Regions from separate parts of the Flavonifractor sp. HCP28S3_F3 genome, predicted to be linked through region 2. Evidence: predicted binding sites of a transcription regulator. Region 2 holds the regulator's gene; the other holds the start of a gene.
What was found. The regulator NrdR, encoded in region 2, represses ribonucleotide reductase genes. The targets are predictions, from matches to a motif close to CACNANATNTNGTG.
Positions count from the first base shown of each region.

Region 1: the regulator NrdR is predicted to act here: its motif matches at 1,392-1,405, upstream of ACTNB1_RS04590 (vitamin B12-dependent ribonucleotide reductase).

Region 1 covers NZ_JBQHUF010000003.1:133,002-136,836, reverse strand. Annotated here, with positions in the region: gene ACTNB1_RS04590 (vitamin B12-dependent ribonucleotide reductase) at 1-1,361, opposite strand, end outside; gene ACTNB1_RS04585 (lysostaphin resistance A-like protein) at 1,504-2,448, shown strand; gene ACTNB1_RS04580 (glycosyltransferase family 4 protein) at 2,524-3,630, shown strand; gene ACTNB1_RS04575 (O-antigen ligase family protein) at 3,652-3,835, shown strand, end outside.
Region 2 covers NZ_JBQHUF010000001.1:386,966-390,800, forward strand. Annotated here, with positions in the region: gene ACTNB1_RS01935 (bifunctional metallophosphatase/5'-nucleotidase) at 1-126, opposite strand, end outside; gene infC (translation initiation factor IF-3) at 364-936, shown strand; gene rpmI (50S ribosomal protein L35) at 981-1,184, shown strand; gene rplT (50S ribosomal protein L20) at 1,225-1,581, shown strand; gene nrdR (transcriptional regulator NrdR) at 1,686-2,141, opposite strand; gene ACTNB1_RS01960 (hypothetical protein) at 2,282-2,413, shown strand; tRNA gene ACTNB1_RS01965 (tRNA-Thr) at 2,537-2,611, shown strand; gene ACTNB1_RS01970 (MATE family efflux transporter) at 2,667-3,835, shown strand, end outside.

The DNA of each region.
Region 1 (3,835 bases), on a different contig from region 2:
TTGGTCTCAATGAGGTGGGTGTTGTCCATGACGTTGCGGATGTAGGCGTAAGCAAACACAGGCTCCACACCGGAGGACACGCCGGCGATGATGGACAGGGTGCCGGTGGGTGCGATAGTGGTAACGGTGGCGTTGCGGATGGGCTTACCATCCTTGAAGATGCTCTGCTCAAAGAGGGGGAAGGCGCCCCGGCTCTCAGCCAGCTTCTCGCTCTCCTGGTGACCGATGGTATTGATGGTATCCATGATCTCCCGGGCCAGGGCCACGCCCTCCTCGCTGTTATAAGGCACGCCCATGTAGAGCAGCATATCGGCAAAGCCCATGACACCCAAGCCGATTTTCCGGGTGGAGCGGGTCATCTGGTCGATCTCGGGCAGGGGGTACTGGTTGACCTCGATGACGTTGTCCAGGAAGTGGACGGCGGTGCGGATGGTCTTTTCCAGCTTGGCCCGGTCCAGCACCCAGCCCGCCACCGTCTTGGTGATGTGGTTGACCAGGTTGATGGAGCCCAGGTTGCAGCTCTCATAGGGCAGCAGCGGCTGCTCACCGCAGGGGTTGGTGGACTCGATCTCACCCTGGCCGGGCACCGCGTTGTCCCGGTTGAGCCGATCCAGGAAGATGATGCCCGGCTCGCCGGTCTGCCAGGCGGAGGTGACAATGGTGTCAAAGACCTCCTTGGCGTTGAGCTGGCCGGTGACCCGTCCGGTGGCGGGGTCCACCAGGTCGTACATGGCATTCTTCCCCGCCGCCTCCATAAAGGCCTCGGTGATACCCACAGAGATGTTAAAGTTGGTGATCTCACTGGTATCGTTCTTGCAGGTGATGAACTCCATGATATCGGGATGATCCACCCGGAGGATACCCATGTTGGCTCCCCGGCGGGTGCCGCCCTGCTTTACCGCCTCGGTGGCGGCGTTGAATACTTTCATAAAGGAGATGGGGCCGCTGGCCACGCCGCCGGTGGAATTCACCGTGGAGCCCTTGGGACGCAGGCGGGAGAAAGAGAAGCCAGTACCGCCGCCGCTCTTGTGGATCAGCGCAGCGTTCTTGATGGCGTCAAAAATGTCCTCCATGGAGTCGGCTACCGGCAGCACAAAGCAGGCAGACAGCTGGCCCAGGGGACGCCCCGCGTTCATCAGGGTAGGGGAATTGGGCAGAAAGTCCAGGTTGGTCATCATCTCGTAAAAGGCCTTGGCGGTAGCCACCACGTCAGCCTTGGGATCAAAATGTCGGTCGCCTTCGGCGATGGCGTTGGCCACCCGGCGGAACAGGCCATCCACCGTTTCGGTGGGGTTCCCCTGCTCATCCCGGGCCAAATAGCGCCGTTCCAGCACCGCCTTGGCGTTATCAGATATAGGCATGGTCCTCTCTCCTTCTATTTTTCTGAATAGCACAAGATATTGTATCACATAAACACAGCTTGTCAAACATTTTGTTTCTTGTCCCCGTACACCTTTCCTGATATAATAAAGAAAAATTGTTGCTTTTTCTGGAGGAAACCCTATGGAAGACTGGCGTATCACGCCCTCTGGGCATCTTGCTCCCAGCGAGCTGCGCGCACACTGCCAATATTTTTCTCGACTGGGCTGGGCTCTGTTCGCCCAAATGTTGTCCATGCTGGTCGTCCAGGTGGTAGTTTCAGTGCCTGTGGGACTGCTGTCGCCTCAACTGCTGAACGGCCCTGTTTTCCTGTGGGATCTCTCGGTGGTCTCCGTTTATGGCGTGAGCTTCCCTATTTTCTGTTTGGTGCTGCGGGGCGTCTCCGCACCTCCCCGGCCGGAGGCTCGTCCCCTGGGCCCTGCCCGTTTCTTTCAGGCTTATGTGATCTGTCTGTGTGTCATGTACGTGGCCAATTACTTCACTCTGATCCTCACGGACCTCATCGGTCTGCTGCGGGGAAATGCCGTGACCAACCCGGTAGATCAGATCGGCGCTTACCCTACCATACTCAATATCCTGCTTGGCTGCGTCATTGCCCCAGTGTCAGAGGAGCTGATGTTCCGCAAGCTGCTGCTGGACCGTCTCCGTCCCTATGGTGGACGCTTTGCAGTCATCGCTTCTGCTCTGTGCTTCGGTCTGTTCCACGGTAACCTGAATCAGCTGTTTTACGCCGTTGCCATCGGCCTGGTACTGGGCTACGTGGCCCTGCGCACCGGCCGGATCTGGCAAAATATCCTGCTCCACGCCATGATCAATTTCATCTCTGTGGGCCTGCTCCCCCTGCTGGAGCCTCTGGGGGAGTTCGGGACCCTGCTCCTGACCGCCCTGGTGCTGGGAGCCGTTGTCTTGGGCATTGTGTTCCTCACCGCCCTGCGGCGGGATCTGCGGTTTCCTCCATCCACGGTGGACTTGTCCGCCGGCTGGACCTGGCGGGTATTTTTTGAAAATCCCGGTGTGATCTGCTTCTGCCTGCTCTCCCTGGGCCTTTGCGTCACCTACCTGCTCTAAATGCCGGTTGATTTCCCTGGCCGTTTCCTGTAAAATAGGAGGCGCTGAATCATTCAGAAAAGGGGGTATCCTTCCATGATGAAGGTGCTCTATTTGCTCAATTTTGCCGGAAAAGCCGGCACAGAACGCTATGTGGAAACTCTGGTGCGCTACTTGTCCCAGGACGGACTGGTGCAGCCCTTCTTCGCCTATAACGAGGGCGGGCTGCTGGTAGAGCGGCTGGAGGAGATGGGGGTGCCCTGCCGTCGGGTGGAGATGCGCCGCCGGTTCGACAAGAAGGCCGCCAAGGAGCTGGCCAAGCTCTGCGAGGAGTGGGATATCGACCTGGTCCACTGCCACTACCTGCGGGAGCACTACACCGCCCTGCTGGCCAAGAAGTACAACAAGAAGATCCGTGTGGTGTACACCAACCACTTCGTGCTGGCCAATGACTTCGTCACCCGGCTGTCCAACCGCTTTATGGACAAGCGTCAGGACCAGATGATCGCTGTGTGCAACAAGGGCAAGGAGCAGCTCATTGCCAACGGCTGGAGCGGCGACCGGATCCAGGTGATCTTCAACGCGGTGGATATGGACGCCTGGGCGGGAGACCGCTCGGAGTCCACCATGCGGGCCGAGCTGGATCTGCCGGAGGATCGGTTCGTCATGCTGTGCGCCTCCCGTTTTGCTGAGGATAAGGGGCACAAGTACCTGATCGACTCCATTAAGCGGCTGACCGAGCTGACGGCGGTACCCTTTACCCTGGTGCTGGCTGGCGACGGTCCCCTGCTGGAGCCCTCCAAGGAGCAGGTGAAGGAGCTGGGCCTGGAGGAGCAGGTAAAATTCATCGGCTTCCGCAAGGACATCAAGAACCTGTACAAGGGCTCCGACCTGTATGTGAACTCCTCTCAGCATGAGGCCCTGTCCTTCCTCATCATCGAGGCCATGGCCGCCGGACTGCCGGTGATCGCTACCGATATGGGCGGCAACTCCGACATCGTCAACGACGAGGCGGGCTGCGGCATGCTGGTAGAGTATGACAACCCCGACTCCATGGCGGTGGCCATGAAGTGCTTCCTGGAGGATCCGGCTTTCGCGGCCAAGTGCCGGGAAAACGCCCTGCGCACCATTCAGGAGAAATTTGAGGTCCACAAGATGGCCAAAGCAACCTACGGCGTCTATGAAAAGGCGCTCCACGACTGATTCCAAGGAGTAAAATAACCCATGTCGATTACCGAAAGCAGTATTATTCTGCGGTTTTTCCTGGCCATCTGGCTGGGTCTGAAAAACGCAGCGGCCAACAGCGGCGCCAACCGGCTCTGCCTGCGACTGGAGCGGGGCTGGCGCCGCCTGCTGTCGGGCAGCGTCCTGTGGCGCTTTGCCTGGCGGGAGGGCGTGGTGTCCAAAG
Region 2 (3,835 bases):
AGTGAACAGGACTGTGCTCTCATAAACAGGTTCAGGGGAGGCGGCCCATACCGGCAGAACGAACCCGGTTATCAGGCATAGTGTGAGACAAAGAACAGACAGATGCTTCAAGACAGAATGCCGCATTTTATTCCCTCCTCTCCATTAGTTTGCCACATTTTCGCACAAAAAGAAAGTGGGAAAGGGGAGAAGATTTTTCTCTTGACAAGGCGCAAACAGTCTGCTATACTATCAAAGCAAAACAAAGCAGGTTCGGTACCCCCGTCCTCACCTCCAGCCACAGGCAAAGAGGTTAATCCGGTTTCACAGGCGTTCTTTTAGAGCGCGTGTGTGTTGTGTAGCGCGGGTACCGAAACGGTAGCCGTGTTTTTTTACGCGAATGTGAAATGGAGGTGCTTTCGTATCAGCAAACAGGGTCATCAGATCAACGAGGAGATCCGCGACAAGGAAGTCCGACTGGTCTCAGAAACAGGGGAGCAGCTGGGAATCATGTCTGCCCGGGAGGCACTGGAGCGTGCTGAGGAGCAGAACCTGGACCTGGTGAAGATCTCTCCCACGGCGAATCCGCCCGTGTGCAAGCTCATGGATTACGGAAAGTACAAATTTGAGCAGACCAAGCGGGAGAAGGAAGCGCGGAAAAATCAGCATGTGGTGGAGATCAAGGAAGTCCGCATGTCGCCGAGCATCGACGTGAATGACTTCAATGTGAAGCTCCGCAATGCCCAAAAGTTCCTGGCCGAGGGCAATCGAGTCAAGGTCACTGTCCGCTTCCGCGGTCGTGAGATGGCTCACACCGATATCGGCAAGGATCTGCTGCTGAAGTTCGCGGAGCAGTGCAGTGAGGTGGCCGCGTTGGACAAGGACCCCAAGCTGGACGGACGGCATATGTCCATTTTCCTCTCTCCCAAGGCTGCCAAGGACGGCAAAAAGTCCTGAACGAATCCCTACGCTCGAATTGAACAGAAAAGGAGTAAACCACCATGCCTAAACTGAAGACTCACTCCGGCGCGAAGAAGAGATTCAGCCTGACCAAGTCCGGCAAGGTCAAGCGCGCCCATGCTTTCAAGTCCCACCTGCTCAACGGCCACGGCAAGGACACCAAGCGCAAGAGAGGCCTCCGCGCCGGCGCTTATGCGGACAAGACCAACGAGCCCGCCATCAAGCGCTTGATCCCCTACAAATAAGATAAGAACGATTTTACCTTAAAATAGGAGGCTTTTTACAATGGCTAGAGTGAAAGGCGCGATGATGACGCGCAAGAGAAGAAATAAGATCCTGAAGCTGGCCAAGGGCTACTGGGGTGCCAAGAGCAAGCACTTCAAGATGGCCAACGAGCAGGTCATGAAGTCCCTGACCTACGCTTACACCGGCCGCCGGCTGAAGAAGCGTGACTTCCGTCAGCTGTGGATCACCCGTATTTCCGCCGCCTGCAAGAGCAACGGCATGAACTACTCCACCTTTATGAACGGTCTGAAGAAGGCCGGTGTGGAGATCAACCGCAAGATGCTGGCTGAGCTGGCCGTGAACGACAAGGCCGCTTTTACCGCCCTGACCGAGATGGCCAAGGCCCAGCTGGCCTAATTAAAGGAACAGAAGAGGACGCCTGTCTGCTGACAGGCGTCCTCTTTGCTAAGTGAGTTTGTTTGGAGGATAGGCAGGTTATGTCTTAAAGTGAGGCATCAAATTTATTTTTCCGCCAGGAGCTTGTTCAGCTCTGCCATAAACGTACTGATATCCTTGAACTGACGATAGACTGAGGCAAAGCGGACATAAGCCACCTCATCCACGCCTTTCAGACGGTCCATCACCAGCTCGCCGATCTTAGCGGATGGGATCTCACGGTCCATGTCGTTCTGCAGGCTCTGCTCGATTTCGTTGGCAATGGCCTCCAGAGTATTGAAGGAGACGGGGCGTTTTTCACAGGCTCGGATCATACCGTTAAGCAGCTTGCTCTTATCAAAGCTCTGGCGGCTGCCGTCCTTCTTGATGACCATGAGAGGCAGACTTTCCATCGTCTCATAGGTAGTGAACCGTTTGTGACATTCCAGACACTCGCGGCGGCGGCGGATGCTGGCACCCTCATCAGAGGGGCGGGAATCGACGACCTTGCTCTCAGGGTGAGCACAATAAGGGCATCTCATGGCACTTTGCCTCCCTTGTATGGATTTGATGGAATTATACCATAAAGACACACGATATGGTATCCCTGAAAAAGAAAAATTTTCCGTATTATTTTCCAGTAATGGGGCAGAATAGGGGTGGTGAAAGCGAGGTGAGCGCTATGCAGAACCAAGGCAACGGACAGAACATGAAATCCAGAAACCAGAAGCCCGATTCTCAGATGGATCCTCAGGCTACCCAGATGCAGAATAAGAAGAAGAACCAGCATCAGGACAAGAGCGAACGGTCCTGACCAAACCAGAAGGGGAGAGGCCGGAGCAAGGCTCCGGCCTCTTTTGTTTTCTGATGAAAAGATTGACAAGGCGGCCTAAGTATAGTAATATATTATCTGCGCTCCGTTTGGGCGCAGGAAATTGCTAGTGTGGCTCAGAGGTAGAGCAGCTCACTCGTAATGAGCAGGCCGTGGGTTCGATTCCCACCACTAGCTCCAAAAATTCCCGAAAACTTAGGTTTTCGGGAATTTTTGCTATGTGAAGGTGGAGGTTATGAAAGCAAATACAGCGATTTCTCGGGAGGATGTGTTCCAAAAGCTCCCCATTCCCACAGCGCTGCGGGTAATGGTCGTTCCCGCTATTGCCAGTCAGCTTATTGTACTGATCTACAATATGGCAGATACCTTTTATGTGGGGCAGACAGACAATCCCTACATGGTAGCCAGTACCTCACTGATCCTGCCGGTGTTCAACATTACGCTTTGCCTGGCGGGACTGGCGGGAGTTGGCGGTGGTGCACTGATTTCCAGACTGCTTGGGCAGGGACAGACGGATGAAGCCCGGCGGGCCGGTACGTTTTCTCTGTATCTGGGCGCACTTATTGCGGCTATCTTTGCGGTTGGGATGGGGCTGTTTATGGGCCCAATTCTGAATCTGCTGGGCGCAGGGGAAAATACGTATACATATGCCAGACAGTATGCGCTTTGTGTCATTGTTCTGGGTGGGATACCTACTGTGCTCTCCAATGTGCAGGCCAACCTGATCCGAAGCATCGGACGCTCCAAGGAAGCGGGAGCCGGCATCATTTTGGGCGGGCTGCTGAATATCGCGCTGGACCCGCTGTTTATGTTCGTGCTGATGCCGGACGGACTTGAGGTGCTGGGTGCCGGAATTGCCACCTGCCTGTCAAACTGCGTGGCCTGCCTGTTCTTCCTGATCGTGCTGCTGCGAATGGGAAAGGGATCCATCATTACATTTAACCCCAAAGTAGGACTGCCGCGGAAAGAAAGCATGATTGCTGTCTTTGCGGTTGGAGTGCCGTCAGCTATTACCTCATTTCTCTTTGATATGGACTATGTCGTCATTGACAAGCTGATGGTTTCTTATGGCGACTTGGCTTTGGCGGCTGTGGGCATTGTTCTGAAGGTGGAGCGGTTCCCGCTGAATGTGGGTATCGGTATCTGCCAGGGTATGCTGCCTCTTGTGGCTTACAACTGCGCCGCGCGGAACAAGCAGCGGATGGAGGATACCATCCGTCTGGCCCGGACGCTGGGACTTGTGATCGCCGGAATCAGTGTTGTTCTCTATGAGTTGTTCGCCGTTCAGTTTACCCGCCTGTTTATCTCGGATACCCAGACGTTGGAGATGGCCGCCCAGTTCTTACGCATCCGGGTGCTGGCCACGCCGCTGATGTTTTTGAGCTTTTTCACCGTCTACCTGTT